DNA from 3 places in the Allobosea sp. 2RAB26 genome. Region 1 is predicted to be linked to each of the others. Evidence: riboswitches for the same ligand, from Rfam matches in the RefSeq annotation. Region 1 holds a riboswitch; each other region holds the start of a gene.

What was found. Region 1 has a riboswitch for cobalamin ahead of AB4118_RS21260 (ribonucleoside-diphosphate reductase subunit alpha). Riboswitches for the same ligand answer to the same signal wherever they lie in the genome.
Region 2: another riboswitch for cobalamin. It lies ahead of AB4118_RS14315 (CbtB domain-containing protein); the one in region 1 lies ahead of AB4118_RS21260 (ribonucleoside-diphosphate reductase subunit alpha).
Region 3: another riboswitch for cobalamin. It lies ahead of AB4118_RS11355 (TonB-dependent receptor plug domain-containing protein); the one in region 1 lies ahead of AB4118_RS21260 (ribonucleoside-diphosphate reductase subunit alpha).

What each region holds. Positions count from the first base shown of each region.
Region 1 covers NZ_JBFRGS010000011.1:61,969-71,886, forward strand. The annotation lists gene AB4118_RS21235 (ABC transporter ATP-binding protein) at 1-1,405, shown strand, start outside; gene AB4118_RS21240 (MacB family efflux pump subunit) at 1,411-3,366, opposite strand; gene AB4118_RS21245 (efflux RND transporter periplasmic adaptor subunit) at 3,371-4,567, opposite strand; gene AB4118_RS21250 (efflux transporter outer membrane subunit) at 4,564-6,072, opposite strand; gene cobF (precorrin-6A synthase (deacetylating)) at 6,494-7,255, opposite strand; cobalamin riboswitch at 7,439-7,640, shown strand; gene AB4118_RS21260 (ribonucleoside-diphosphate reductase subunit alpha) at 7,759-9,918, shown strand, end outside.
Region 2 covers NZ_JBFRGS010000006.1:376,680-386,597, reverse strand. The annotation lists gene cobN (cobaltochelatase subunit CobN) at 1-2,108, opposite strand, end outside; gene cobW (cobalamin biosynthesis protein CobW) at 2,112-3,161, opposite strand; gene AB4118_RS14325 (DUF1636 family protein) at 3,166-3,555, opposite strand; gene AB4118_RS14320 (CbtA family protein) at 3,605-4,345, opposite strand; gene AB4118_RS14315 (CbtB domain-containing protein) at 4,358-4,537, opposite strand; cobalamin riboswitch at 4,576-4,758, opposite strand; gene cobU (bifunctional adenosylcobinamide kinase/adenosylcobinamide-phosphate guanylyltransferase) at 4,899-5,423, shown strand; gene cobO (cob(I)yrinic acid a,c-diamide adenosyltransferase) at 5,437-6,048, shown strand; gene cbiB (adenosylcobinamide-phosphate synthase CbiB) at 6,152-7,132, opposite strand; gene cobD (threonine-phosphate decarboxylase CobD) at 7,144-8,160, shown strand; gene AB4118_RS14290 (D-2-hydroxyacid dehydrogenase) at 8,236-9,207, shown strand; gene AB4118_RS14285 (ABC transporter ATP-binding protein) at 9,300-9,918, opposite strand, start outside.
Region 3 covers NZ_JBFRGS010000005.1:200,259-210,176, forward strand. The annotation lists gene AB4118_RS11340 (ABC transporter ATP-binding protein) at 1-485, opposite strand, end outside; gene AB4118_RS11345 (FecCD family ABC transporter permease) at 485-1,510, opposite strand; gene AB4118_RS11350 (ABC transporter substrate-binding protein) at 1,507-2,373, opposite strand; gene AB4118_RS11355 (TonB-dependent receptor plug domain-containing protein) at 2,370-4,313, opposite strand; cobalamin riboswitch at 4,435-4,634, opposite strand; gene ccoS (cbb3-type cytochrome oxidase assembly protein CcoS) at 4,652-4,828, opposite strand; gene AB4118_RS11365 (heavy metal translocating P-type ATPase) at 4,825-7,032, opposite strand; gene AB4118_RS11370 (FixH family protein) at 7,037-7,561, opposite strand; gene ccoG (cytochrome c oxidase accessory protein CcoG) at 7,596-9,032, opposite strand; gene ccoP (cytochrome-c oxidase, cbb3-type subunit III) at 9,034-9,918, opposite strand, start outside.

The DNA of each region.
Region 1 (9,918 bases):
GCAACGGGCCCGCACCCAGCGCTTCACGAGTAACCAGCTGCTGACCTCCCTGCTGAGCCAGGCTCAGGATTTCGTCACGCTCATCCTGTTTGTCATCGGCCTGTTCTCCTATGCGCCCCTGCTGATCATTCTGCTGTTGCTCGCACTCCTGCCGACGCTCGCCGGTGAAGCGCATTTCAATGCAAAGGGTTATGGGCTGAACGTCTCGGTCACGTCCGAGCGCCGGCAAATGGATTACATCCAGATCGTCGGTTCAGCGGCCGAATCCGCCAAGGAGATGAAGCTGTTCGGGCTCGGCGCCTACCTGGCGGGCCGCTTTGCCGAACTCGCCGACAAGGTCCATCGTGGCAATCGCGATCTCGCGGCTCGGCGCACGCTCTGGGGCAGTCTGTTTGGGGCAATCGCCTCGTTGGCTTATTACGCTGCCTATGCCGTCATCGCCTGGCGCGCCCTGAAGGGTGAACTCGGCATCGGCGATCTCACCTTTCTCGCCGGCTCGTTGCTGCGGCTGAACGGCCTGTTCGAGCGGCTGATCCTCGGCCTGACCCAGATCACGTCGCAGACCCAGTATCTCGACGATTTCTTCTCGTTCATGGACCTCCGCTCGACGATGGTCGCCCCGTCGAGCCCACGACCATTTCCGGTGCCGATGCGGCAGGGTATCGTCTTCGACAAGGTCGGATTCCGTTATCCCGGCAAGGATGCCTGGGCGCTGCGCGATCTCAGTTTCTCCATTCCCGTCGGCGAGACACTCGCCCTCGTCGGTGAAAACGGCGCCGGCAAGACCACGATCGTCAAACTGCTGACCAGACTCTACGAGCCGGACGAGGGCCGCATCCTCGTTGACGGCATCGACATCCGCGATATCGACATCGCCGACCTGCAGCACCAGATCGGCGCCATTTTCCAGGATTTCGTGCGCTATCACATGACCGCCGCAGAGAATATCGGCATTGGGCGCGTCGGCTGCCTCAGCGATCGGCCGCGGGTCATCGACGCCGCGCAGAAGAGCCTCGCCCATCCGCTGATCGAGACGCTGCCGGAGGGCTACGAGCAGATGCTGGGCCGCGTCTTTGCGCGGGGGCTCGATCTCTCCGGGGGCGAATGGCAGAAGATCGCGATTGCCAGAGCCTATTTTCGCGACGCAACCATCCTGGTTCTCGATGAGCCGACCGCTGCGCTGGATGCCCGCGCCGAAGCGGAGATCTTCGAACGCTTCCGCAATCTGAGCGAGGCGAAGACCGCATTGCTGATCTCGCATCGCTTCGCCACCGTCCGGATGGCCGACCGCATCCTCGTGCTGGAGAACGGCGCCATCCTCGAAAGCGGCAGCCATGAGGAGCTCATCGCGCTGCACGGGCGCTACGCCGAGCTGTTCGCGTTGCAGGCCGCAGGCTTCCAGTAAGAGCCTCAGGCGCCTCGGGCCAGGGCCTCGACCGGGTCCAGGCCCGCGGCATTGCGCGCCGGCAGGAAGCCGAAGCCGACACCGATCAGCGTCGAGCAGGCAATCGCTGCGGCGAAGGCCTCGGCCGAGTAGATGAAGCGAACCGGCGAGCCGGAGAGCGCGAATCCCCAGCCGATGGAGAGCGCCAGAGCGATACCGAGCACGCCCCCGATGAAGCAGACCAGAGAGGCCTCGATCAGGAACTGCTGGAGGATGTCGCCGCGGCGCGCGCCCACGGCCATGCGCAGGCCGATCTCGCCGGTGCGCTCGATCACCGAGACCAGCATGATATTCATCACGCCGATGCCGCCGACGAGCAGGGAGATCACGGCGATCGAGGCGATCAGCAGCGCGAAGGTCGCGTTGTTGCTGGTGATCGCCTGACGGATTGCGTCATTGTTCCGGATAAAGAAATCCTCGGCGCGGTGGCGATGCGTCAACAGCTCGGTGACGGCGCTCTGCGCCGACTCCATCGGTGTGTCGTCATTGACGCGCAGGATGATGCTGCGCAGCGAGAGATCCCCGAGGAAACGGCCCTGGACGGTGGTGTAGGGCAGGTAGACCTGAGGGTTCAGGCTGGCGCCGAAGCCGCTCTGCTGGGGCCGCATCACTCCGATCACGCGGGCAGGGACGGAGCCGATCAGGATGACGCTGCCGATCGGGTCCTGGCCGGTCCGCGCGAACAGGGCACTGACCGTGTTCTCGTCGATAACCACATCCTGCGAGAGGCGTCGGACGTCGACCGCGTCGAAGAGCCGGCCCTGGGCCAAGACGCCGCCCGTGACCGCGAAATACTGCTCGCCGACGCCCATGACCAATCCCGATGCCTCGGCGGAGCCGAAACGCAGCGTGGCATTCGTCGACACGGTCGGTGTGACGCCTTCGGCATAGGGCTGGCTCGCGAGGATATGGGCATCGGCGACCGTCAGGGTCTTGATCTGGCCCGAGCGGCGGTCGCCGATGGTGGCTCCGGGATAGATCTCGAGCGTGTTGGTGCCGAGCCCGGCGATATTGGCGAGAACCTGCTGGCGCGAGCCCTCCCCCAGCGCCACCACGCTGACGACAGAGGCGATGCCGATGACGATGCCGAGCATGGTCAGCGCGGAGCGCAGCTTATGGGCGCGCATCGACAGGATGGCCATGCCGAAGGCCTCGCGCAGCCGGCCGAACGCGGCCCGCCACGAGCCCCCCCGCGGCACGTCCAGCACCGGGTTCGCCGTGGAAACGAGCGCCGGGCGGGTCCTCCGATCGGAGATGATCCGGCCGTCGCTAAGCTCGATGATGCGGTCGGCTCGGGCCGCGACGTTCATGTCATGAGTGACAAGAATGATCGTGTGGCCCTCGCGGCCGAGTTCCTCGAGCAGGGTCAGCATCTCCTCGCCGCTCTTGCGGTCGAGTGCGCCGGTCGGCTCGTCGGCAAGGATGACGCGGGCCCCGTTCATCAGGGCCCGCGCGATCGAAACCCGCTGCTGCTGGCCGCCCGACATCTCGGCCGGGCGATGGGTCTTGCGGGTACCGAGGCCGAGCCGGTCGAGCAAGGCGGCTGCCCGATTGCGCCGCGGCTCGGCGGCAACCCCTGCGTAGATCGCCGGCACCTCGACATTGGCGAGTGCGGTCAGTTCCGACAGCAGATGATAGCGCTGGAAGACGAAGCCGAAATACTCGCGCCGCAGCCGTGCCAATTCGTCCGGCCCGAGATCGCGCGTCGGGCGGCCGTCGATCTCGTAGACACCGCCGGTCGGCCGGTCGAGGCAGCCGATGATGTTCATCAGGGTGGATTTGCCCGAGCCCGACGGTCCGACGATCGCAACCATCTCGCCGGCCTCGATGGTCAACTCGGCCCCGTCGAGCGCCGCAATCGCCGCTTCGCCTGCGCCGAAATCGCGCCGGACCCCGCTCAGCCTGATCAGCGGCACGCCCATGCGGTCAGAACCCGAGCGGGCCACGCATGCGGCGGGCCGCTGCGGGGGAGCCCGTGTGTGCGATGACGACACGCTCGCCCGCTTTCAGCCCGGAAGAGATTTCCGCGACGATCTTGTTGTCGAGCCCAACCGTGACTTTGCGCGGCGCGGGCTTGCCATCGTCACCGACGACATCGAGCCAGGGCTCTCCGCCCCGGCGCCTGATCGCCGTGGACGGCACGGTGACGACGCCCTGCACCCGCCCGACGACCACCGTTACCTGGACCGTCATCGAGGTCAGCAGCCTTCCGTCGGAGTTGGGCACCTCGAACAGCGCGTTGTAGTAGATCGCCGAGGAGGTCGAGGAGGCGTTCGTGCCCGAAGAGGCCGAGGCGCTGCTCGTATTCTGCGTCTTCAGCGTATCAGGCGCCGGTTCGACAAAGGCGATCCTGCCAGGGAAGCGCCGATCGGGCGCGCCGAGAACGCTGAACAGGGCCTCTTGGCCGGCCTTGACCCTGAGCACGTCTGCTTCCGAGATCTTGGCCTTGACCGTCATGGTCGACACGTCGCCAAGCACGATGATGGTCGGCGCGGATTGCGCCGCGTTCACCGTCTGGCCTTCCTGCGTCACGATGGCCAGTGCGGTGCCCGCCGCCGGAGCTGTGATGCGGGTATAGCCGAGCTTGGCGCGGGCGGTCTCGACCTTGACGCCGCCGGAAATGATCTGGGCGTCGAGCGCCGCAATCTGGGCGCGGGTCGTGCGCACCGTCATCTCGGCCGATTCGTAATTGTCGCGGGAGACCGCGTTCTGGCCGAGCATCTGCTTCTGACGGGCAAGCACGGATTCGGCATAGGCGAGGCTGGCGAGGCGCTCCTCGCGCTGCGCCTGCAGCACGGCGAGCTCGGCCTCGGCCGAGCGCAGTTCATTCTGCTGGGTGACGCCATCGATCTCGGCGATCAGGTCGCCCTCGCTCACGTTCTGGCCCAGGGCCACCTTGAGCGAGATCAGCCGGCCGGAGACCTGCGCGCCGACGCTCACCTGCCGGATCGGCTCCAGCGCGCCGCTGGCCAGCACGACCTCTTCGACATCGCCCATCGTGGCGGCGACCGTCGGCAGTTGAATCGCGGCCGGCTGCGGCGCCTGCTGCGAGCGCAGGGCATAGCCACCCGCCCCCAGCATGCCCAGGACAAGCAGCAGCATCAAGGCACGGCGCGACGTCATGGGCTTGGGACCTCCAGGGAGACAGCACGCAGGCGGGGCCCCTGCGGCGGATCCTCGACGCGCGGGCGGGACACGTCGACTGGCCGGAGCCAGCCACCGCCAAGCGCCTTGTTGAGGGCGATGAACCGGGTCGCCAGCGCGATCTGGCTCTGAATCCGCGAATCCTCGGAGCTATACTGCGAGCGCTGCGCATCGAGCACGTCGAGGAAGCTGGCGCCGCCCGACTGGTAGAGCGCCTGGGACAGCTGCGCCGCCTGACCGGAAGCCGCAGCCGCCGTCGACAGGCTGGCCAGCCGCAGTCGCTCCTGCCGCAATCCAACCAGTGCGTCCTCGACATCCTGCAGGGCGCTCAGCACAGCGAGCCGAAGCGCCGCATCCGACTGGTCGCGCCGGGCGCGCGCCACATCGACCGCGGCCGCGAGTTCGCCCCCATTGAAGATCGGCACGCTCAGCGATGGGCCGATCGACCAGCCGATCGCGCTGTTCTTCGCGAGGTCGCCGAGCTTCAGCGCCGAGGTCGAGATATTGCCGGTCAGGCTCACGGAAGGGTAGCGAACCGCCTCGGCCTGGCCGATCCGTGCCGTTGCCTGGGCGAGACTGCGCTCGGCCCGCCGGACATCCGGCCGGTTGCGCAGCACGTCCGCCGGGACGCCGGCTTGCGGTGGCGCGGGCGTCGCCGGCACCTTCGCAGCGCCGGTCAAGCGCGAGCCCATGGCGGATGGCGGGCGGCCAACCAGCACCGCGATACGGTGCTGGGTCTGCGACAGCGCGGTTTCAAGGGCCGGAATCTGCGCCTCGGTGCTCGCGACCTGCGCCACCGCCCTCGCCGTATCGACCGCCGAGACATCGCCGGCCTGGAAGCGGACCCGCGTCAGTGCCTCGGTCGCCCGCTGGGTTTCGACCGTCCGCTTGGCAAGCACAATGCGCGCCTGGTAGCCGCGCGCCTCGATGACAGCCGAAGCGACATCCCCAATGAGCGTCAGCAGTACTCCGTCGAGATCATCGTCGGCGGCATCGACGCCATAGGTCGCGGCTTCGACGGCGCGGTCGCGCCCGCCGAAGATGTCGAGCTCCCAGGAGGTGTCGAAGCCCGCGCGGAAGCTGTTGCTCATGCCGTTGCCGCCCCCTGAATCGGAGCTTGTGGCGTAACGCGAACGCGTTGCCGATGCTGAACCATTGACCTGAGGAAACAGCGGCGCGATCGCCTGGACCCGGCTCGCTCGCGCTTCGCGAATCCGCGCCTTCGCCTGGGCGACATCGAGATTGCCTGCAACCGCTTCGGTCACGAGCCCATCCAGCACAGGATCCTTGAATTGCCGCCACCACTCCGACCGAGCGGGAGGCCGCGCAGCCGAAGCGGCGCCATTCCATTGGGTGGGCAGATCCTGCGTCGGCGCGACGTAGTCGGGGCCGACCGAGCAGGCGCCAAGGCAGAGCAGAACAGGCAGCGCGAGCAGCCTCGTCCAATCCGATATCAGCCTGTCGCGAGAGTGCATCCCGTCCATGTCCGCCGCATTGGCGACCTTTCCATTCCAGGCGGAAAGAGCGCAGATCGGCGGTCATAGGCGCCGTATTTCAGAATGATTCCAAAGACGAAGACCCCGCGAAGTGCCGATCTCTGGCTATCTTGAACGCCTACAAAGCGGCCTCGCGAATTGCAAGGCGCCAGCCCCGCGAAAGCGGTTCGTCGACGTCTGAGCCAGGACCAACTCGGGCTGATCCGGCAGCCAGCGCGGCCGCGATACCATCCGCCGCGCTCTCGACGGCTGAGATCGGCCATCGGGTGGTCCGGCGCAATGGCTCTCCTTCTTCGCTCCGGGCAAACAACCCGGCGAACCGCGACAGTGACACGATGGAGCAATCCACCCGACGGGGGCCAATCGAAGACATAAGGACCCTTTTGTCGTCATGCGCGCATTGCGCCGTTCAGTCCTCGTCGCGTCTCCGAAGCAGATAGGTATCCATGATCCAGCCCTTTTCCTCTCGCGCTTCGCGCCGGATGCGCTCGATATCGCCCATCACCTCCGAGAGCTTTCCGGCGATCAGAATCTCGTCCTTGGTGCCGAGATAGGCGCCCCAATAGATATCGAGATCTTCACCCGCGACACTCTTGAAGGCCTGGTCCCCGTCGAGCATGACGACCACTCTATCGAGGTTATTGGGAAAGCCTTCCGCGAGTTTGCGTCCCGTGGTGATCAGCACGGGCTCGCCAATCCGGTTGAGGGCGACCCGGTGTCGCGCCGCAAGGGCCTGCACGCTGCTGATGCCCGGGATCACATCGTATTCGAGAGCGAAGCCCCTGGCGCGAATATGCTCGACGATCCGCAGCGTGCTGTCATAGAGCGTCGGATCACCCCAGACGAGGAAGGCTCCGCATTCACCGTCCCCGAGTTCTTCCGTGAACAGGCCCTCGTAGTCATGGGCAATACGCGCATGCCACTCGTCGACGCTGCCACGGTAATTCGTTCCGGCGGGGGCACGCTCCGGGATCGGCACCGGAACCAGGCGATAATCCGATCCTTCGATGAAGCGCTCGCAGATGTCCTTCCGCAGCCGTCCGAGCTCGGCCTTGTCTGTCCCCTTGTCGGGAATGAAGAAGACGTCGGCCTGGTTGAGGGCGTTGATCGCCTGGACCGTGACATAGTCGGGATTGCCGGCACCAATTCCGATGATCAGGATCTTGCGCATTCGGCCTCCATGTCGGGGCTCAGATGGCCCACCGTTCGGCAGCCATAGCACGTGGGGCGACAGCGCGAGCAGCTGCGCCATGACGCCCTCGAGGCCGATCGCCGCATAGTTCGACCACTCCCCGCTCTTCACAGGCCAACGAATAGGCCGTGGCAAGCTGTTGACAGAATTGTCGCGATAGCCACTAGATATGGTGGTCACGGTCTCTCGAGTCGCAAGATCGAGAGCTAAGAGGGAAGCCGGTGCGAAACCGGCGCTGCCCCCGCAACTGTCAGCGGCGAGTACTTGTCCAGACTATCAGTCACTGAGGCCGCCAGGCCTTGGGAAGACGGGACAAGAGCGATGACCCGCGAGCCAGGAGACCTGCCGCGACAGCAGAATCGTCCTCGGGCGGGGTGTCCCGGTGGATCGCTTGGTCATGTCTGCGGGCGCTCGTCGCTGCGACATTCTCCGTTGCGACTCCGCCTGGCCTTTGCCCCCTACAGATTGGGGTTTGAAAGCCGATGTCCCTCGCGACCGATACCATCCGCCCTGAGACGTTCAGCCCGATCGCATCGCAAGGCAGCGATGCGCGATCGACCGCGGAACCGGGCTACCAGGTGATCCGCCGCAACGGCAGCGTCACCCCGTTCGACGCCTCCAAGATCAGCGTCGCTCTGACCAAGGCCTTTCTGGCGGTCGAGGGCAGCAGCGCCGCTGCCTCGCGCCGAATCCACGACATCGTCGCGGAGTTGACCCAGCAGATCGTCGCCGGGCTGACGCGGCGCGCCGATGCCGGCCGTACCTTCCATATCGAGGATGTGCAGGATCAGGTCGAACTCGCGCTGATGCGCAGCGAACACCACAAGGTCGCCCGCGCCTATGTGCTCTACCGCGAGGAACGAGCCCAGGAACGGGCCCGCGCCAAGGCGGAAGCGAAGCCTGTGGTCGCCTCCGCGCCGGTGCTGCGCATGAAGGCAGCCGACGGCGCGCTCGTGCCGCTCGATGGGGCTCGCCTCGCCACGGTCATTCGCGAAGCCTGCGCCGGGCTCGACGGCGTCTCGGCTGAAGCCGTGCTGAGCGAAGCGCAGCGCAACCTCTATGACGGCATCAGTCAGGATGAGCTGGCGCAGGCGCCGATCCTGGCTGCGCGCACCCTGGTCGAGACCGAGCCGAACTATTCCAAGGTCTCGGCTCGCCTCCTGCTCGACAAGCTCCGCCGCGAGGCGCTGAGCTTCGTCTCCGGTCGTCCGGAACAGGCGACTCAGGCAGAAATGTCAGTACGTTACGGCGACTATCTCCACGCCTATGTGAAGACCGGCATCGCCAACGAGCTGCTCGATCCCGAGCTTGGACGCTTCGATCTCGCCCGCCTTGCGGCTGCGCTCAAGCCGGAGCGCGACCTCCAGTTCGATTATCTCGGCTTCCAGACGCTCTATGACCGCTATTTCCTGCATGTCCGAGGCAATCGCTTCGAGCTGCCGCAGGCCTTCTTCATGCGTGTCGCGATGGGTTTGGCGATCCGCGAGATCGACCGCGAGGCCCGGGCGATCGCCTTCTACGACCTGCTCTCCTCCTTCGACTTCATGGCCTCGACGCCGACCCTGTTCAACGCAGGAACCCTCAGGCCGCAGCTCTCCTCCTGCTTCCTGACCACGGTGCCGGACGATCTCGACGGCATCTTCAAAGCGGTGAAGGACAACGCCCTGCTGGCCAAATATTCCGGCGGGCTGGGCAATGACTGGACGCCTGTGCGTGGCCTTAGCGCTCATATCAAGGGCACCAATGGCGAGAGCCAGGGCATCGTGCCGTTCCTGAAGGTCGCCAACGACACCGCGATCGCCGTCAACCAGGGTGGCAAGCGCAAGGGCGCGGTCTGCGCCTATCTCGAAACCTGGCATGTCGACATCGAGGAGTTCCTCGATCTGCGCAAGAACACCGGCGACGACCGCCGCCGTACCCATGACATGAACACGGCGAACTGGATCCCCGACCTGTTCATGCAGCGCGTCGCCGCCGGAGGCCAGTGGACGCTGTTCTCGCCCGACGAGACGCCCGACCTTCACGATCTCTACGGCAAGCCGTTCAAGGCGGCCTATGAGGCCTGTGAAGCCAAGGCCGAGCGCGGCGAGATCAAGGTGTTCAAGCGCCTCAACGCGCTCGATCTCTGGCGCAAGATGCTGACCATGCTGTTCGAAACCGGCCATCCCTGGATGACCTTCAAGGATGCCTGCAACCTGCGCTCGCCGCAGCAGCATGCCGGCGTGGTGCATTCCTCGAACCTGTGCACCGAGATCACGCTGAACACCTCGGCCGACGAGGTCGCCGTCTGCAATCTGGGCTCGATCAACCTGGCAGCCCATGTGACGGCGGGCGGGCTCGACCGGGCCAGGCTCGGCAAGACGGTCGCGACCGCGATGCGGATGCTCGACAACGTCATCGACATCAATTTCTACACGATCCCCGAGGCACGCCGCTCGAACCTGCGCCACCGCCCGGTCGGCCTCGGCATCATGGGCTTCCAGGATGCGCTGCAGACCTTGCGCCTGCCCGCGGCGTCCGAGGGTGCCGTAGCCTTCGCCGACACCTCGATGGAGGCGATCAGCTGGTTTGCGATCTCGGCCTCGGTCGATCTTGCCGCCGAGCGCGGTCGCTACCCGAGCTTCGAAGGCTCGCTCTGGTCG
Region 2 (9,918 bases), on a different contig from region 1:
GCAGCCCGCCCGAAGACATGCAGCCCATCCCGGAAGGGCAGTTCGGCGATGTCGCAGAGATGCGCGTCGAGCTGGCTCAGTGCGCTCGCCATGTCGAGATCGGGCGTGACACCGCAGGCTTCCGCCAGCCCGCTTGCTTCGGCTCGCCCGCGGATTTCACGGGCGACGATCTCGGCGCGGCGCGGATCGAGGACCTGCGCTTGCGAAAACTCCTCGACGAGATCACGCAGCAGCGCCACTTCGCCGGCTGCATCCGCCTGCACCAGTTCGGGTGGGAGATGGCCGAGCGTCACGGCCGAAAGCCGGCGCTTGGCAGGGGCCGCCTCACCGGGGTCATCGACGACATAGGGGTAGATCACCGGCAGGCCGCCAACCGCAAGCCGCGGCCAGCAGCTCGCTGAAAGAGCCACCGCCTTGCCGGGCAGCCACTCGGTTGTGCCATGCGTACCGAGATGGATCAGTGCGTCGGCATCGGCAATCCGCCGGAGGCCGAGATAGAAGGCGAGATAGGCATGGCCCGGCGGCGCATCGGGATCGTGATAGCGCAGCTTTCGGTCGGGCGTTGTGTCGCGAGCGGGCTGCAGGGCGATGGTGAGACGGCCATTGCGGATCACACGGAAACGGAAGGCCGAGCCATCGCAGGCACGATCCGCCTCGGGTTCGCCATGGGCCGAGATGAGTGCCGCGCCTGCCGCGCCGGGAATGGCGCCGAGCCAGGCGCGATAATCGGCGAGCGGGACTGCAAACTCTGCTGGCCCTTCAGTCAGCGCCTGCATCATACGCGTGTCGTCACTATGAGCCAGCTGACCGTCCCGGCTCTCCCTTGGCTCGTCCGGGAAGATACTCTGCGCGGAGGGGCCGACATCGTATCCGGTCTGCGCCAGCAGTTCGCAAATGGCCCCGACGCTGGCTGGGGTATCGAGCCCGACTGCGAAGCCGGCCCGTCCTCCGCGCGCCGGGTAGTCGGACATGACCAGGGCGAGGTTGCGCTCGGCAGCCGGCTTGCCGGCCAGCGCGATCCAGCCTGAGGCGAGATCGGCAAGGGCGGCGACACCATCGCGATCAGGAACCAACCGGCGGCTCGTCAGGCCGGTCCGGCCGTCCGTCATCTCGGCCTTGAAGGCGACGGGCAGCGCCCCCAACCGTCCGTCGAATTCCGGCAGCGCCACCTGCATGGCGAGGTCGGCCCCGGAAAGCCCGCGCGGTGAGGCCTCCCAGGCGTCGCGCGGGCTGCCGACCGGCACGGCCTGCAGGATCGGGCAATCGGCGGTGTCCAGCACGAAATCGGCGCTGTTGCGGGCCGAGAACGCGGTGGTGGTGATGATGGCGGCGGGCTTGCGCGCGGCGATCAGGGCCGCAAGCTCGCCGGTGACCGCCGGGTCCTTCAAGCTCGTAAGGGCCAGGATCAACGGGGCATGGCCGCGCGCACCCAGCGCCTCTGCGATCGCCTCCGCCATGGCGGTGTCTCCGGCGGCGACGCTGGAGCGATAGACCAGGATCGGGACCAGCGCGTTCGCGACGGGGCGCTGTGAGAGCGCCTCACGCCATGCGAGCGGAGCACCGCCCGCACCAAGGGCGAAGAGCGCGGGCAAGGGGGTGGGCGCGAGGTCCGAAGCATCGCCTTCGCGGCGAAGGAACGCATCCACCCGTCCAAGCAGCCGGCGCATATTCTCCGCACCGCCGCCGGCGCGGAAATAGGCGAGAAGCTCCGCGGCGAAACGCAGTTCGACGGTGCCGTACTCGGCCAGCCGCTCATCAGGCCGGTCGTCGCCGGGCAGCACGACGAGCGGTATCCCGCCCCGTCGGCAGATTTCCGCCAGCTGCTCAATGCCGTAACGCCAGTAGTCCAGCCCGCCGAGACAGCGGATCAGCACGAAGCGCGAATGCGCCACCGTCTTCTCGACGAGAAAATCGACGGAGAGCGGGTGTTTCAGCCGGCGTAGCGAGGCGAGCCTGACAGCGAGCTCGCTTGCGCCGGCCGCGGCCGTCAGCGCCGAAAGGTCGCTGTCGGCGAAGGAGAGCACCAGCACATCCCCCGGCGGCAGGGCGAGATCGACGGCGTCTTCGCCGTCGTCAAGCCTGATCTCGCTTGAGGGGAGGAGGTGCATGGTTCAGCCCGCGAGGGCGGCCTCCACGGACTTGCGATCAAAGCCCTTCAGGCCAATCACCACGAGGCGACCATCCTTGGCTTCGCCGGCCGCCCAGGCGCGGTCGTAATGATGGCTGACCCGACGCCCGACACCCTGGACGACGAGCCGCATCGGCTTACCGGGAATCGCCGAAAAACCCTTCAGGCGCAGCACGCCCTCGGCCTCCGCGGCCCTGGCAACGCGGGCCGCCAGCTCCTCGGGCGAGGTCGCCGCGGCGAGAGCGAAATCGAGGCTTTCGAAATCGTCGTGGTCGTGGTCCTCTGCGCTCTCATGGTGCGAGGGGCGTCCAGCTAGATCGGCCTCGGCAGCCGCGTTGAGGCCGATAATCAGGGCGGGCTCGACCTTGCCATGGGCCGTCTCGACGATCTTGATCGCCTTCGGCAGATGCGCGGCGATCTCGGCCTTGACGCGTTCGCGGCCGGCCGCATCGACGAGGTCGCTCTTGTTGAGCAGGATCAGGTCGGCGCAGAGGATCTGGTCCTCGAACACTTCTTCGAGCGGGTTGTCGTGCCCGACCGCGGCATCCTGCGCCGCCTGCGCAGCGAGAGCGTCGGGATCATCCGCGAACTGGCCATCCGCCACGGCCGGACCATCGACCACGGCGATGACACCATCGACCGTGACACGTGACCGAATGGCCGGCCAATTGAACGCGTTGACCAGCGGCTTCGGCAGGGCAAGCCCCGAGGTCTCGATCAGGATGTGTTCCGGCGGGTTCGGCCGGTCGAGCAGCTTTTCCAGCGCCGGCACGAAGTCGTCGGCGACGGTGCAGCAGATGCAGCCATTCGGCAGCTCGACGATGTCCTCCGCGGTGCAGCCGGAAATGCCGCAGCCGGCGATGAAGGAACCGTCGAAGCCGAGATCGCCGAACTCATTGACCAGCACGGCGATGCGCTTGCCCCCTGCATTCTCCAGCAGGTGCCGCACCAGTGTGGTCTTTCCGGCCCCGAGGAAGCCGGTGATGATCGTGCAGGGGATCTTGCCCAGCGAGCGGGCTTGGGGAGCGTTCATGATCTCATCCTTGTTGGCGCGCCGGGAGAGGCGGTACGCGCGCGACCACGCCCTTGCGGAACGAAGCGGGTCTTTCTTTCCAGGGAACGATACCGTTTGCGCTGGCTGCAAAGCTTGCAGCTGCGTCAACGATTTCGGCGATATGGGTGTCTGCGTCGAGATCGCCGATCAGATAGGTCCATTTGCCGTCGGCCGCCAAGGCGACGGTGCAGGGGCGATTGCAGACCGCGAGGCAGTCGACGGGTTCGACCGGAAGCGTCCCGCCGTCGCGCGCGATGCGTTCGCGCAGCGCCTCGGCAAAACCCAGTCCGGGCTGGTCGTAACCCTCCGGCAGGTCCGCCCGCGCGCGCCGGCAGGCGACGCAGACGAAAATGGTGACATCGCCTTCGGGCATAGGCCGGTTCCTTGGCTTCCGGCGCGATCCCGGGGGATCGCGCTCAGCGTCAGGCCTTGGCCGGGGCTGCGGCACGGCGCGTCGCCCAGGGCCAGAGCACGCCGACGGCAAAGCCGGTGGCGAGCCAGAGGGCAGCCTGGAGCGCGAGCGAGAGCGCGGCGAAATGCGCTGCGATTTCGGCAGGGACCTTGCTCTCCGGGGCGGCGGGATGTGGTGCGCCGATCAGATGCGGGACGAGCATGGCAAGCACGGCAAGTGCCCGCAGCCAGCTCGCCTCCGCCCGCAGGAAGACCCAGAGGCCGCCGGCGGTGACGAGCGCGGTGGCGATCCACCAGGTCTGGCGGTGGAGCAGTTCGGCTGACGCGCTGCCGGGCAATTCCGGTGCGAGCCCGGTCGCCGGCACGAGGCCGAAGGCCAGGAAGCCGCAAGCCGCCCAGATCAGTGCGGTCCGCTCAGTGATGGCATCGCCCGCTGCGATCATGCCGCCGAGCAGCAGGGCGGCAAAGCCGATCGCGGTCGCAATGGTGACGATGGTGGTGAAGGCCGTACGCTGCAAGCCGTCCTGTGGCTTCCACTCGGCGTGGTCGGCTGCGTCGGCGCCGCCATGGGCAAGGACGATCCTGGCATCGCCGGTGAAGCTGGCGTGCTGAAGCTCGACTGCGCGCAGTGCCGTCTCAAAGGTTTCCGCCTTGAGGATCAGCGGCGTGGTGGTGACATGCTGGAGTGCTGCTACCAGGAGCCCAGCAAGAAGCCCGGCCAGAAGACTGACCGTGAGAACACGATTGACCATGTTGCCTTTCCCTCAGTGGCAGGGAAAGGCGAGGGTGTGGCGCGTGTCGTGGGCTGCGTTGTGAACGCTGGTCGAATGGGCGAAGCCGACGGTGAAGATCAGGGCTGCGCCGAGTGCCAGGGCAGCTGCGACAGCCTTGACGCGCTCGGAAGCGCTGGCCTGGGTGGTGATCGAAGCCGTATTCGTCGTCATCTCGGTCTCCTTGGCCACCCCGCCGGCAGCCCGCTGGATTGCATCACTCGCTGACGGCAGGTCTCCTGGCTCGCGGGTCCGGATCTCTCGCCGCCTTCCCGGGACAATCCCAGTGGCCGATGGCGCGAAACTCGCCGCTTACAGTTGCGGGGGCAGCCGCGGTATCGCACCGCGTTCCCTTTTCACCTCCTTGCAGAGGCACCGTCGGCGATGATCATTAGCCATCTGCACGGTGCTGTGCAATGCAGCGATCGTGATTGCGAGCGCAGTGAAGCGATGTGATCTCTTGTCGCCTGTCCCGGCTTGCTTCGCTTCGCTCGCCAGGTCCGTTCCTTAGGCTGATCTTCCCTGGGCTGAGAGTTTGGCAGTGGCAGCGATCCTTTCCCCTCTCACCCTCGTTCTGGGCGGCGCCCGCTCCGGCAAGAGCCGCCATGCCGAGGCCCTGATCGAGATGGTGCCAGCGCCCTGGACCTATCTCGCCACGGCCCAGGCCTATGACGATGAGATGCGCGCCCGGATTGCCGAGCACCGCGCCCGCCGGTCGAAGGAGTGGATGACCATCGATGCTCCGCTGGACCTGGCGCAGGCGATCCGCGCGGTTCCCGCGGGGCAACCTGTCCTGGTGGACTGCCTGACGCTCTGGCTGACCAACGTGATACTGGCAGAGCAGGATGTGGCGGCTGCAAGCCGGGAACTGGTCGAGGCCTGCGTCGCGGCACGAGGCCCGGTGGTCCTGGTTTCCAACGAGGTTGGGCTCGGTATCGTGCCTGAGAATGCGCTCGCCCGGCGGTTCCGCGACGAGGCGGGGCGGCTGCACCAGATGCTTGCGGCGCGGGCCGACCGGGTGATCTTCATGGTCGCCGGTCTGCCGATGCAGGTGAAATGAGCAGGAGGTTCCGATGACGATCGATGCTGACGAGGCCGCCCGCCACAAGGCCAAGATGGAAAAGCGCAAGGCAGTGCAGGATGCCGAGGTTGCCGCCAAGACGATCGAAAAGGGACTCCTGATCGTCAATACGGGGCCAGGCAAGGGCAAGTCGACCGCCGCCTTCGGATTGATCCTGCGGGCTCTCGGCCATGACTGGCGCGTCGGGGTGGTGCAGTTCATCAAGGGCGCCTGGGCGACAGGGGAACGCAAGGCGCTCGACGCCTTCGGTGATCGCATCGTCTGGCACACGATGGGCGAAGGCTTCACCTGGGAAACGCAGGACAAGGCCCGCGACATCGCTGCCGCCGGGCGCGCCTTCGCCAAGGCCAAGGCGTTGATGGACGATCCGGAGATACGCCTGCTCGTGCTCGACGAACTCAATATCGCGCTGCGCTACGACTATCTGCCGCTGGCGGAGGTGGTCGAGACATTGGCGAGCCGGCGCCCTGATCTGCACATCGTCGTCACCGGCCGCAATGCCAAGCCCGAGTTGATCGCCGTCGCAGACCTCGTCACCGAGATGACGCTGGTCAAGCATCACTTCGCGGCGGGCGTGAAGGCACAGGCCGGGATCGAGTTCTGAGGCTGAGCCATCGACCCGAAACGTGAGTTGCGGCTTTCGGGAAAGTCGAAGCAAACACAGAAGGTGAGATCGTCGTTCCAGATGCGATGCCCGGTCCGATGAACTAGAGGGCGAGCGCGGTAGCGGCCCCCGCAACGGCGAGCCCCCACAGCAGCAGACATGCCCTCCGATAGAGAGCGAGCGCCCGCCGGATATCCGCCGCTTCCGCTTCGGCCCGGCCGTCCCCCATCCAGCCGTCGTCGACCCTGACCTCGCCATAGACGCGCGGGCCCGCCAGACGGAGGCCTAGCGCACCTGCCATCGCGGCTTCCGGCCAACCGGCATTGGGCGAACGATGATGGCGGGCATCGCGTCGGACAGCTCGCCACGCATTGGCGGGGTCTGACGTTTTGTCGAGTGCGGCGGCTGCGGTCAGCAGCAGCGCGGTGAGGCGAGAGGCGGGAAGGTTGACGAGGTCGTCGAGACGCGCCGCCGCCCAGCCGAAGGCGAGGTGGCGCGGTGTCTTGTGGCCGATCATCGAATCGGCGGTATTGATCGCCTTGTAGAGCGCGCCGCCCGGCAGGCCGCCGACGCCGAGCCAGAAAGCCGGAGCGACGATCCCGTCCGAGAAATTCTCGGCAAGGCTTTCGATTGCGGCGCGGGAAACTCCGGCTTCGTCGAGGGTTTCGGGGTTGCGGCCGACAATCATCGAAACGGCCATGCGTCCGCCTTTGAGCCCGTCCCGCTCCAGTCCTTCGGCGACCCGTGCGACATGCTCGTGCAGGCTGCGCTGTGCGATGAGGCTGGAGGCGACGAGCGCGAGGGGCAGCCAGCCAAGCGGGCCGAGGCCGCGGCAGAGCAGGGTGAGCCCCCATGAGATGGCAAATGTGGCGGCAAGCAGCAGCGCGAGGGCGAGGCCGCCGGCCGCCTTGCGCACGATGAAGGGGGCGCTCTCGCGATTGAGCATCCGGTCGAGCCGGGAGATCAGCGCACCGATCCAGGTGACGGGATGGCCGATCAGCGCATACAAGCCCTGGGGGTAGCCGAATCCCGCCTCGTTGATCAGGGCGGCGGCGAGGAGCGGCAGGGAATCGGACAGGCTCATGCGGGGCGGGAATGGCTGAGGCGGCAGGCAAGGTCTGGCATGGCGGCGATCTGGCACAGGCGAAGGCGCTGTTCCCGGAGGCGCCCGAGCCATGGATCGATCTTTCGACCGGGATCAATCCCATCCCCTATCCGGTTCCTGAGCTGCCGTTAAGCCTCTGGCAGCGCCTGCCGGGAGTGCGGGACGAGGCGGCATTGCTCGCTGCGGCACGCGAGACGTACCGGGTGCCCGAGACGGCCGGCATCGTCGCGGCGCCCGGCACTCAGATCCTGATCGAACTGCTGCCGTGTCTTGCGAACACCGGGCCAGTCGCCGTGATCGGCCCGACCTATGCCGAACATGCGGTGGCCTGGCGCAAGGCAGGGATGGACGTGCGGGAGAGCGCAATGCCCGCGGAGGCGGGCGATGCGGGCGTGGTCGTGCTGGTCAACCCGAACAATCCCGATGGGCGGGTGATTGAGCGCGCGCAACTCACGGCGGTTGCGCGTGACCTGGCCGGACGAGGCGGGTTGCTCGTCATCGACGAGGCCTTCATCGATTTCATGCCCGAGGCGAGCCTGATCCCCGAGCTGCCCCCGGCGACGCTGATCCTGCGCTCCTTTGGCAAGACCTACGGGCTCGCCGGCTTGCGTCTGGGTTTCGCGATCGGCGAGGCGCGCCTGACGGAGGCCTTGCGTGCCGCGCTCGGTCCCTGGGCCGTCGCGGGGCCGGCGCTTCATATCGGGGCGCAGGCGCTCAGTGACACGGACTGGCTCGCGGCGGCCGCCGGTGCCCGGGCCAGCGATGCCGCCCGCCTCGATGCCTTGCTGGCGTCGCGAGGCGTGATCGTCGGCGGCACCTCCCTGTTCAGGCTGTTGGCGACGCCGGACGCACCGGCACTCTTCGCCCATCTCGGCCGCGACGGCATCTATGTCCGCCGCTTTCAGAACAATGCGAGCTGGCTACGGCTTGGCTTGCCCGGCGACGAGCCGTCCTGGCAGAGGCTCGCCGCTGCTCTGGCATCCTTTCTGCCTCCTGGTGCCGCCTAGGGGCGCATGCATGGAACGGCGGGACGGAGCCGTTTCGCATGATTAAGCTGGGTTTTGTCATCACGGGGGAATGCAATGAAGCCTTGGCCGCAGGAAAGAGAACTCACGATCGGCTTCGCGCATGCCGCCTACCAGTTGGGAGCGGAGTTCTCCGCGCGGGGGCGCGCCGCGAGGAGCTTTGAGGTTCGCAACCTCGATGAACTCAAGGCGCGCGCGCCCGAAGCCGATGTCCTCGTCGTCTCCGGACTCTGGCGCAACGAGCTGATCGCCGCCTGCCCGCGCCTGCGCTTCGTCCAGTCGATCAGCGCCGGCACGGATCAGTTCGACAAAGCCGCCTTCGCCGCGGCCGGCATTCGCCTCACCAGTGCGCAGGGGGGCAATGAGCGCGCCGTTGCCGAACACGCGTTGGCGCTCATCCTGGGCCTTACCCGTCAGATCCATCTCGCTCGCGACAACCAGATGGCAAAGCATTGGCGGCCGATGATCGGTGATCGCGCGCGACGCGAGGACGAGCTCGGCGGCAAGACGCTTGTCATCGTCGGCCTTGGACGGATCGGCCTGCGTTTGGCGAGGTTGGCTGCGGCCTTCGGTCTGCGCATCATCGGTGTGCGCCGCAGCGAGCGGCCCGAACCAGGCATCGATGCGATTGTGGCGACGGACAAGCTGGGCACGGTTCTGGCTGAGGCCGATATCGTGGCGTTGACCTGCCCGCTGACGCCCGAGACCGAAGGACTGATCGGCAGCGAGGCGCTGGCCGCCATGCGCCCGGGCTCTCTCCTGATCAACGTTGCGCGTGGCCGTGTCGTCGACGAGGCGGCGCTGCTGGCGGCGCTGGGTTCGGGGCACCTGGCTGGCGCCGGGCTCGACTGCTTCCATGACGAGCCGCTCCCATCGGCCTCGCCCTTCTGGGGCCAGCCGAACGTCATCGTCACCCCGCACAGCGCCGGCGAGACGCGCGCCTATGAGACGAACGTCGTCGACATCCTCCTCGACAATCTCGACCGGCTGGCGCGTGGCGACGCGGGGTTGCACAACCAGATCGTTTAGATCATGGAACCGGAACGAAGTCCGGTCCCATGATCTGACTGTGATCGCATCGGTCTTCCCGGTTTCGGGCCGATACCTGACCGGGCGGTCGCTTACGCCTCGTGCAGCCGGCGGTAGATGCCGTCGGCCTTGACCAGGTCGGCATGGCTGCCCTGCTCGGCGATCCCCGTCGAATCCACCACCACGATCCGGTCGGCATCGCGGATGGTCGCGAGACGATGCGCGATCATCAGCGTGGTGCGGCCCTGCGACAGATCCGCAAGCGATTGCTGAATGGCGCGCTCGGTTTGCGTGTCCAGCGCCGAGGTCGCCTCGTCCAGGATCAGGATCGGCGGATTCCTCAGGAAGATGCGAGCGATGGCGAGGCGCTGCTTCTGCCCGCCCGAAAGCTTGACCCCGCGTTCGCCGATGATGGTGTCGAGCCCGTCGGGCATCGCCGCGATGACCTCGTCGAGCCGCGCGCGCCGCGCGGCCTCGACGATCTCGGCCTCGCTCGCCTCGAGCCGGCCATAGGCGATGTTCTCGCGGATCGTGCCGGCGAAGAGGAAGACATCCTGCTGCACGATGCCGATCTGCCCGCGCAGCGAGGCCAGCGTCATGTCGCGGATATCGATGCCGTCGATGGTGATGCTTCCGCCGCTGACTTCGTAGAAGCGCGGCAGCAGGGAGCAGATCGTCGTCTTGCCGGCCCCTGACGGGCCGACGAACGCG
Region 3 (9,918 bases), on a different contig from region 1:
GCAAGCAGGATCGACGCCTCGACGGCTAGCGCGCGCGCCAGCAGCACGCGCATGCGTTCCCCGCCCGAGAGGGTCTCGACTGTCCTGTCGGCAAAGGCGGTAGCGTCGGCTGCTGCCATGGCCCGCATGATCGCGGCGCGATCCGCCTCGTTCTCTCCGGCAAAGGGCTGGCGATGCGGCAACCGCCCAAGCCCGACGAGCGCTGCCGCGCGCATCGACCAGTGCACCGCGCCGCCCTGCGCAAGGAAGGCGATGCGCCGCGCCAACTCCTTGCGCCCGAGCGTCCGAACGGTCACCCCGTCATAGTGCACCTCGCCGGAATCAGGTGTGACGAGGTCGGCGAGCACACGCAGCAAGGTCGTCTTGCCGGCGCCGTTGGGGCCGATCAGCCCGACCATTTCACCTGCCGAAAGCGCGATATCGATGTCGCGCAGGATCGGCTTCCCGCCGAGCGTGAGCGAAATTCCCGAGGCTTCGATCTTCATCAGACCTCCCGCCGCAGGCGATGGATCAGGTGGAACAGGAAGGGGGCTCCGATCAGCGCCGTCACCACACCGAGCTTCAGCTCGGGACGGATCGGGGTGAGGCGCAGCGCGGTATCGGCGAGGAGTGTCAGGATCGCTCCACCGAAGCCGCTGACGAGCAGCAGCCGGCCCGGTCGGTTCCCGACCAGCGGGCGCAGCAGATGCGGCACGACAAGACCAACGAAACCAATCGCACCGGTGACTGCGACCGCACTGCCGACGGCGAGTGCAGCTCCGCCGATCAGCCGGGCACGCAGCCAGGCCAGGTCGAAGCCAAGGCTCTTTGCGGTGTCCTCGCCCAGGGTGAGTGCGTCGAGGGCAGGCGCGGTCGACAGCAGCAACAGCCAGCCGAGGATCATCGGCGGCAGCACGAGCCAGACATGGAGCAGGCTGCGGTCCGCGAGCGAGCCCATCAGCCAGAAGACAATTTCCAACGCTGCGTAAGGATTTGGCGCGAGGTTGAGCGCAAGCGCCGTCATCGCACCCGCGAAGCTGTTGATCGCGACACCGGCGAGGATCAGCGTCATCGTTCCGGCGCCGCGCCCCAGGAAGGCATAGAGCAGAAGCGTCGCCATTGCGGCGCCGGCCATGCCGCCCAAGGGGAGGGCGAGCGCCATCGTCGCCGACAAGCCGCTGTAGAAGACCACGACCGCGCCGAAGGCGGCGGCGCTTGAAATTCCGAGGATTCCGGGTTCGGCAAGCGGATTGCGCAGCAGGCCCTGCATGGCGGCGCCGGCAAGCCCGAGACTGAAACCGACGAGCGCGCCCAGCAGCGCGCGCGGCAAGCGCAGCTCGACAAGGACGAGCGCCGGCAGGGTCTTCCGTCCGGCGAGGGCGTCGGCGAGGGCCGCCTTGATGTCGAGTGGGGCATAACCCACCGCCATGGAAACGAGCATCATGGCCAGCATCAACAGGGCCAGCATGACAATGAGCCGCCCCAGCTTTGGCGCCCTGTCCCGTATCCTGCCCTGAACCGCGATTGTCATGAGCGCGATCCTTGCTTGCGGGAAGCGGCCAGCAGCTCAATGGCATCGAGCACGGCCGGTCCGGCGCAGGTCCAGAGTTTCGAGGGGAGGGCGACAAGCCTGAGCCGCGCGCCGAGCTTCGCCAGCAGCGGATGGCCGAGGATCTCGTGGGCGAGCGAGGGAGGGCCGTCCGGCGTGGTGTTGAGGATCAGCATGTCGGCCTGGCCGAGCGCGACCGTCTCCAGTGCGATCTGGCCATAGCTGTCGATGCCGAGCTCGGCGGCGAGATTGGTCAGACCGGCGCGGGTCAGGATTTCGTCTACGAGGGAGCCGCGCCCGACCGTGAAACCGTTCGGCCGCAGGACGAGCGCCCTGGGATGGCCGGCGATCGGGTTTGCGGTGAGTGCCTCGAGGCGTTGGTCTATCGCGGCGATCAGGGCCTTGCCCCGTTCCTCCTCGCCGAGCAAGGCCGCCATCTCGGCGATCTGCGTGCGCATTTCGGCGAGACTGCGCGGCACGCCGAACTCGCGGACGGGTACGCCCGCCTTCTTCAGCAGCGCGACGGTGCTGCGCGTCGTGTAGGCGCCAGCGATGATCAGGTCCGGCTTGTAGCTCAGCACCTCTTCCACAAGGCCGTGATTGGCCGGGATGGTCCTGGCAACCTCGGACATGTTGGCGTTGCGCGGGTCCTGGGAGAGCCAGGTGACCGAGGCGATGCGGTCGCGCTCGGCGAGCCGCAGCACCAGTTCGTCGGTGCACATGTTCAGCGAGACGATGCGGGAAGGCCTTGCCGGCGTTTCGGCGGCAATCGGGCCGCCGAACCCGAGCAAGAGGCCAAGCGCCAGCGCAGGGCCGGTGATCGCGTGGGTTGCCCGGCGCTTCACAGGGTTACCTTCAGCCCGCCATAGGCACCGAGACCCGGCACCAGGAAGCCGACGGGGTTCTCGTAGCGCTTGTCCAGCAGGTTATCGATGCGGCCGAAGACACTGAGCGTATCGGTTGCCTTGTACTCGGCGGCGAGATTGACGATGGCAGCTCGCGGCGCCCGCATGCGCGATATCGAGAAGTCTCGGTTTCCGTCGACGCGCTCACCCACATAGATCAGCGTCGCCGAAAGGGTGAGCTTGTCAACCGGCGTCCAGCTTGCCGTTACGCTGGCCTTGTGACGGGGACGGCGCAGCAGCTCCTGCCGGGCGATGTCGTCCTTGGCGATGGTGAAGGTGTAGTCCGCCCGCACCTTGAACTGGGGCGAGAGTTCGAGCGCGGCAAAGGCCTCGACGCCCTTGGTCGTGGCCTTGCCGATATTGGCATAGGAGTTCCGTGCTGCGTTGGTGACGATCAGGTTCTCGATGTCGTTGTGGAAATAAGTGGCGCCGAACCGGACCTTGTCTGCGAGCAAGGGCTGCTCGAAGCCGAGATCCCAGCCGCGGCTTTCCTCCGGCTTCAGGTCCGGATTGCCGAAGAAGTTGAAGGCCGGGCGAGAATCGCTGAAGCGCTCGCTCAGGGTCGGCGCCTTGAAACCTGTGCCGTAGCTCGCCTTCAGCTTGGTCTCGGTTCCCGGCACGATATAGGCCGGCGCGATGCGGTAGGTCGTGTGGCCGCCGAAGGTCTCGTCATCGTCGTAGCGGATGTTCGAGACCATGAAGAGCCTGTCGCTGAAATTCGACTGCAGTTCGGCAAAGGCGCCAGTATTGCCATTGGATGCCGTGAGGGCGCGGGTTTCCAGCCGCTCGCGCTCATATTGCAGGCCCATCACCAGGGTCTGGCCCTTCATCAGCTCCAGGTCGCCGCGCCAGTCGACCTTGGTGCGTTCGCCGAGATTCTCCGTCGGCAGGCCGAGGATACCAATGGCATTGGGAATGCGGTTGGAACGGTCCTGGTTGCTGTAGGACAGTCCGAAGCGATTGACGAAGCGCCCGCCGAGCGGATCCCAGACGACCTCTCCGCGCGTGAAGGCCTGCTTATAGTCCTGGCTGCTGCGGAAGCCGCTGGGCGTGCTGGGAAAACCGGAATCGCCGGTGAAGAGCAGGTAGCCGTCGGTGTAGCGGCCGACCCAGTTCAGCGACAGCGTATCGGACAGCGCGACGCCCAACCGGGCCGAATAGGTCCAGTTGTCGTAGGAGTTTGGATTGATGCGGCGCCCGGGTGGAACGAGACCGGCAGGTGTCACCGGGGTCGAATCCGATTTGAAATGGGCGATGCTGAGGGCGTAGTTGAAGCGGTCGTCGCCGCCGCTCAGACTGACCGCCTGGTTGAAGGTGCCGTATGAGCCGGCCTCGGCGCGGGCCGTCAGCTTTGGCGGACCGTCACCGCGCTTGGTCGTGATCGAGATGACACCGCCCAGTGCATTGGCGCCGTAGAGGCCGCTTTGCGGACCGCGCAGCACTTCGATGCGCTCGATGTCGTCGGTCAGCACCGAGCCGAAATCGAAGGAGCGGTTCGGCGTCGACGGGTCGTTGGCCTCGATGCCGTCGATCAGGACCTTGACGTGGTTGGAGTTGGTGCCGCGCATGAAGACCGAGGTCTGCCCGCCCGGGCCGCCGATCTGCACGATATTGAGGCCGGGAACGGCGGCCAGGGCCTGCGGCAGGGTTCGGCGCTGCTCGCGCTGGATATCGCCGGCGGTGATGACGGTCACGGAATTGGCGATCTCGCGGGCTGGCGTGGGCCGCGTCGTCGCGCTGACGACGATCTCGTCGAGGGAAATCGCTTCCGGAGCGGACTGGGCCGAGCTCCGGCCGGCGGGCAGGGAGCTGGCAGAGACGAGAAGCGGCAGGACTATGAGCAGCCGGCCGCGCCGGGCGGTCGGGGAAAGGCGGATCACTGGTGAAACCTCGGGCGTTGACGTCAGTGGCACGTCACCGCGAACGCGAGGCCCCGCCCGCTGCCCTTGGCCAGCGTGCAGTTCAACAAGCGATCGAAACACCCCGTCCGAACGTGTTCGCGTGTGACCACGGCTGACGGCAGGTCTCCTGGCTCGCGGGTCGGTGCCTTGACGCCGCCTTCCCAGGTCCGAGGGCCCAGTGGCGTGTGGCGAAAGGCTCGCCGCTTACAGTTGCGGGGGCAGCCACGGCATTGAATGGCGAACCATCCGCACCGCATTCCCTTTTGATCCCCTAAGGGAACCGTCGCCGGCGAGGTAAGGCCGGAACGGCAGCGGCGTCAATGATCGTTGAGGTTGGTGTCCCCAGGTGAGCGCAGGTCGTCATCCCTGAGGATGCGCCAGCTCGGCCCCTCGAGATCGCTGAACTGGCCGGTGCGCATGCACCAGAAGAAGGCTGCCAGCCCCAGCAGTCCGAGACCGAGCGCCAGCGGGAACAGGATCACCAGGATGTTCATGCGCTTGCTCCCGTATTCTGGCCGGGCAGGCCGCGCCCGGCGCGCAGGGCGTTCAGCGTGACCACCAGCGACGAGCCCGACATCGCGACGGCAGCAACCAGCGGCGTCGCGAACCCCGCGACGGCAATCGGCACCGCGACGGCATTGTACAACACCGCGAACCAGAGGTTTTCCAGCATGAGGTTGCGGGCGCTGCGGGCGATGCGCAGGCTGTCGGCGACCGGCATCAGGCTGTCGCCGATGAAGACGATGTCGGCCGATGCCTGCGCCAGGTCGGTCGCGCTGATCGGAGAGATCGAGACATGGGCCTTGGCAAGGGCCGGGGCGTCGTTCAACCCATCCCCGATCATCAGCACCTTGCGCCCCTTGGCGCTGAGCCGGTCGAGGGCCTTGAGCTTCTCGTCGGGGCGCAGGCCGGATTCGGCCTCCGTGATGCCGAGGGCCAACGCGACAGGCGCAACAGCTTCGCTCCGGTCGCCGGAGAGGATACGGATCTCGAGGCCAAGCTCGCGCAACGCGGCAATGCAGTCGCGCGCCTCCGGCCGTATCTGCTGGTCAACCGCGAAGACGGCGCATTCATTGCCATGGCGCCACGCGATCAGGGAGGCAGCCGGATGGCGGGCGGCGACGATTGCGGCTTCGGCCCCGACCCCGCAATAGCCGACACTGCCGAGGCGGGTTTCGATCCCGCCGACGATCGCGCTCAAGCCTGCGCCATGATTTTCGCTGACATCGCTCGCAGGTGCGGGATTGCCGGCGGCACGGGCGATGGCGCGGGCGAGAGGGTGGCGGCTCGCGGCAGCCAATCGGCCGGCGGCCTGCAAGGTTGCGGCATCGATCTCGTCGCCATTGACCAGATCGGGGTCAGGCAAGGTGAGTGTGCCGGTCTTGTCGAAGACTGCGACATCAGCCTCGGCGAGGCGTTCCAGCGCATCACCCTGTTTCAACATGACCTTGCGCTTGAACAGGGCTGAGGCGGCAACGACCTGCACGGCTGGAATCGCGAGCCCGAGCGCGCAGGGGCAGGTGATGATCAAAACGGTGATGGCGATGATCAGGGCTTCGGGCCAGGGCAGACCGAAGGCGATCCAGCCCAAGAGAGTCGCGAGCGCAGTGGCGTGGACAAGAGGGGCGTAGAGCCTGGCCGCCCGGTCGGAGAGCTTGACATAGCGCGACCGGCTTTCGACCGCGCGCGCCATCAGCGCATCGATCTCATCGAGCAGCGTGCCGCTGGCGGCAGCCGCGACCTTTACCGTCAAGGCTCCGGAGAGGTTGAGGGTACCGGCATAGACCTGTGCGCCGGGCGCGACGGCGTGCGGCAGGGTTTCGCCCGTGACCAGACTCTGGTCGATTTCGGAATGGCCGGTCTCGATGACGCCATCGACGCTGATGCGCTCGCCGGGCTGGATCAGGACACGGTCGCCCGTGGCGATCGCCGCGATCGGCATCACCACCGCCTCGCCATTCGGCATCAGCCGGGTCGCTGTTTCCGCCTTCAGCGCGGCGAGATTGCCGGCGAGGTCGCGCGTGCGGCGGCGCATCAGCTGGTCGAGATAGCGCCCGATCAGCAGGAAGAAGATCAGCATCACCGCGCCGTCGAAATAAGCATGCTCGGCGTGGTTCCAGGTCACCACCACCGACATGCCGAGCGCGAGCACGATGCCAAGCGTGATCGGCACGTCCATGTTGACGGCGCCGGCGCGCAGTGCCCGGAGAGCGCTCTCGAAGAAGGGGCGGCCGGCATAGGCGGCGGTCGGCAAGGCAATCAGGGCCGAGAGCCAGTGAAAGAAGTCGCGCGTGACCGGATTGATGTCACTGCTATTGCCCGACCAGACCGAGACGGAGAGCAGCATGATATTCATCGAGGCGAAGCCGGCGACGCCGAGATAGCGCAACAGCCGCCTTTCCTCGCTTGTGTCGTCATCCCGCCCGGAGGCCGGCAGGAAGGGGTATGCCTTGAAGCCGAGCCGGGAGAGGCGCTCGATCACGGCCTCGGGGCGCAGCGCGCCTTCCGTCCACTCGACCGTGACGCGCGTCAGCGCGAGATTGACGCGGGCGCTGAGGATACCGGCCTCGCGGGCGAGGCCGTTCTCTATCGCGTGCATGCAGCCGGCGCAGCGGATGTTCTCCACCGCGAGTTCCATGCCCGCGACCCCACTCTCACGATGGCGGACGAAGACCGAGAGATCCTGCTGCGCGGCCATGCGGTCAGTCCTTCAGCATGATGCGGCTGCGTGAGGAGAAGACCGCTTCGCCACCGTTCGTTGCCTCGACCACCAGGGTCCAGGCGCCGGCATGCAGGCCAGGCACCTTGGCGCTGTACTGGCCCGGCGCTGTTTCGGTCAGCGTCACGTCGCGGTCCTGCTGCCGCGTCGCCGGGTGCTGCAGCTTCGCCTCGACCGCGAGTCCGGTCACTGCTGCGCCCGTCTTGTCCTTCAGTGCGAGCGAAACAACCGCATCGGCGCCGGCGCGCGCGACCTCGCTCTGGGCCAGCCAGCCGCGCGCGGCCTGCGCCTGCATGCGCGCGATCTCGCTGTTGAAGCGCTGGCTGGTCTCATAGGCGCTCTTCACATCGGCGCCGGGCATGGTCCGGATGGCCGAGACCATCATCACGCCATTGACGCCCGCGACGACGATGAAGAATCCTATCATGCAGAAGAGCACGGCGCGCCCGCTCAGTTCGAAGGGGCGACGCCGGTCTGGCGCCGGCGGGGCTGGAAAATCGATCGGCATGATGAAGCCTCCGCAACAGGTCATGATGCGTTCTCTAGGGAGCGATGAAATGATCCCCGGCGGTCACGACCTCGCCGGCGAACAGATCGGACGCGGTGAAGGTGATCGGCTGGGATTTGTCGAGAGGAATGCCGGCCGGCACCGTGACCAGCGCGCGGATTTCGCGCGAGGAATCGGGATCGACCGTGATGATCGGGCGAAGATCGGCCGTCGCCTGAGTTCCGACGGTCTCGACCCGGATGCCGGGTACGCCGGCGACGGTGAGCGCAAAGGGGCGGGAGTCCGGTCGCTTGTTCAGCAGGCGCACGGTGTAGGCATTACGGATCGAACCGTCGCTGAGCGTGACGAAGAGCGGAGTGCGTTCGTGCAGCACCGAGATGCCCGCGGTGCTGCGGGTCGCGAGCTGGTAGATCATCGCTCCGCCGACGAGCCCGATCAGCGCGGCGTAGATCAGCGTGCGCGCGCGGATCAGGCGATAAACCGGCTTCTGGCCGGCGATCCGCCGCTTGACGTTGTCGTCGGTGTCATAGGCGATCAATCCCAGCGGGCGGTTGATCTTGAGCATGACCGTATCGCAGGCATCGATGCACAAGCCGCACTGGATGCAGTCCATCTGCGAGCCGTCGCGGATGTCTATGCCCGTCGGGCAGACTGCGACGCACTGGAAGCAGTCGATGCAATCGCCGGCCGGCTGATTGTCGGCACGCAGGCGGGTGGCCTGCTTGACCGAGACACGCGGGTCGCCGCGGTCGTAGCGATAGGTGACGTTGAGGGCGTCGTCGTCGGTCAGCGCCGCCTGGATGCGCGGCCACGGGCACATGAAGTTGCAGACCTGCTCGCGCATGATCCCGGCGAGCGCATAGGTTGTGAAGGTCAGGATGCCGATCCAGACATAGGCAGAGAGCGGCGCGGTGAAGGTCGCGAGCTCCCGCACCAGGGTCGGCGCATCCGCGAAATAGAGCACCCAGGCGCCGCCGGTCCACCAGGCGATCACGAGCCAGACCAGGTGCTTGCCGGTCTTCCTTGCAAGCTTGTCGGCCGTCCAGGGACCCTCGTCGCGTTTCATCCGTTCGCGCCGGTCGCCCTCGAAAGCGCGTTCGACGGCGAGGAAGAGGTCGGTCCAGACCGTTTGCGGGCAAAGATAGCCACACCAGACCCGGCCGGCGACAGCGTTCATCAGGAACAGGATGAAGGCGGCCAGGATCAGCAGGCCGGTGAAGTAGTAGACCTCCTGTGGCCAGATCTCGATGAAGAAGAAGTAGAAGCGATTATTGGCGATGTCGGCGAGGACTGCCTGGTTCGGCAGGTTGGGGCCGCGGTCCCAACGCAGGAAGGGCAGGAGGTAGTAGAGGCCGAGGCAGAGGATGAGGATGATCCACTTGGCGCGCCGGAACGGGCCCGACACACTCTGCGGATAAACCTTCTTCGACGGTGCGAAGAGCGGAGCGTCTTCGCTTTCCGCGAGTGCCATGTCATTGGCCTCCGCCGAGTGAGTGGACATAGATGGTCAGGGCCTTGATCGTGGTCGGGTCGAGCCGCTGGCCCCAGGCGGGCATCACGCCGTTGCGGCTGTTGGTGATGGTCTCCGTCAGCGACGCGAGATCCATGCCGTAGAGCGAGATGGCGTCGGTCAGATCCGGCGCTCCGAGTTCCTGGTTGCCCTTGCCGGCAGGCCCATGGCATGCGGCGCAATTGTCGGCGAAGAGTTTGCGGCCGAGCGCGAGGTTGGCCTTGGGTTGCGTCGACAGGCCGGCCAGCTCGCGCACGTGGTTGGCGACCGCGCTGATCTCCTCTTTCTTCAGCATGCCGTCGCGTCCGAAAGCCGGCATCTGGCTGACGCGAGTGTCGTTGTTGCCGGCGACGCGGATGCCGTGCTGCAGCGTTGTCTGGATTGCGGCAAGCGAGCCGCCCCAGAGCCACTCGTCGTCGTTCAGGTTGGGATAGCCCTTGCCGCCGCTGCCGCCGACGCCGTGGCAGGCTGCGCAATTGTCGCCGAAGGCGGCTTTGCCCTGTGCCATTGCGACGCGAAACAGGGCGGGGTCGGCCTTGATCTGCTCGAGCGAGGCGTCGGCGAGGCCGCTGGCCAGTGCGGCGCGGTCCTTGCGCATGATCGCGAGATCATCCTCGATCTCCTGCCGCGAAGCATAGCCGATGACGCCCTTGGTGGCGTCGGTCAGCAGCGGCCAAGCCGGGTAGATGACCCAATAGCCGACCGACCAGATGATCGTGGCGTAGAAGATGCCGAGCCACCAGCGCGGCAGCGGCGTGTTGAGCTCGCGAATGCCGTCCCATTCATGGCCGGTGGTCGACTGGCCGGTGACGGCATCGAATTCGGAGGCAGGATCTTGATGCTTGTT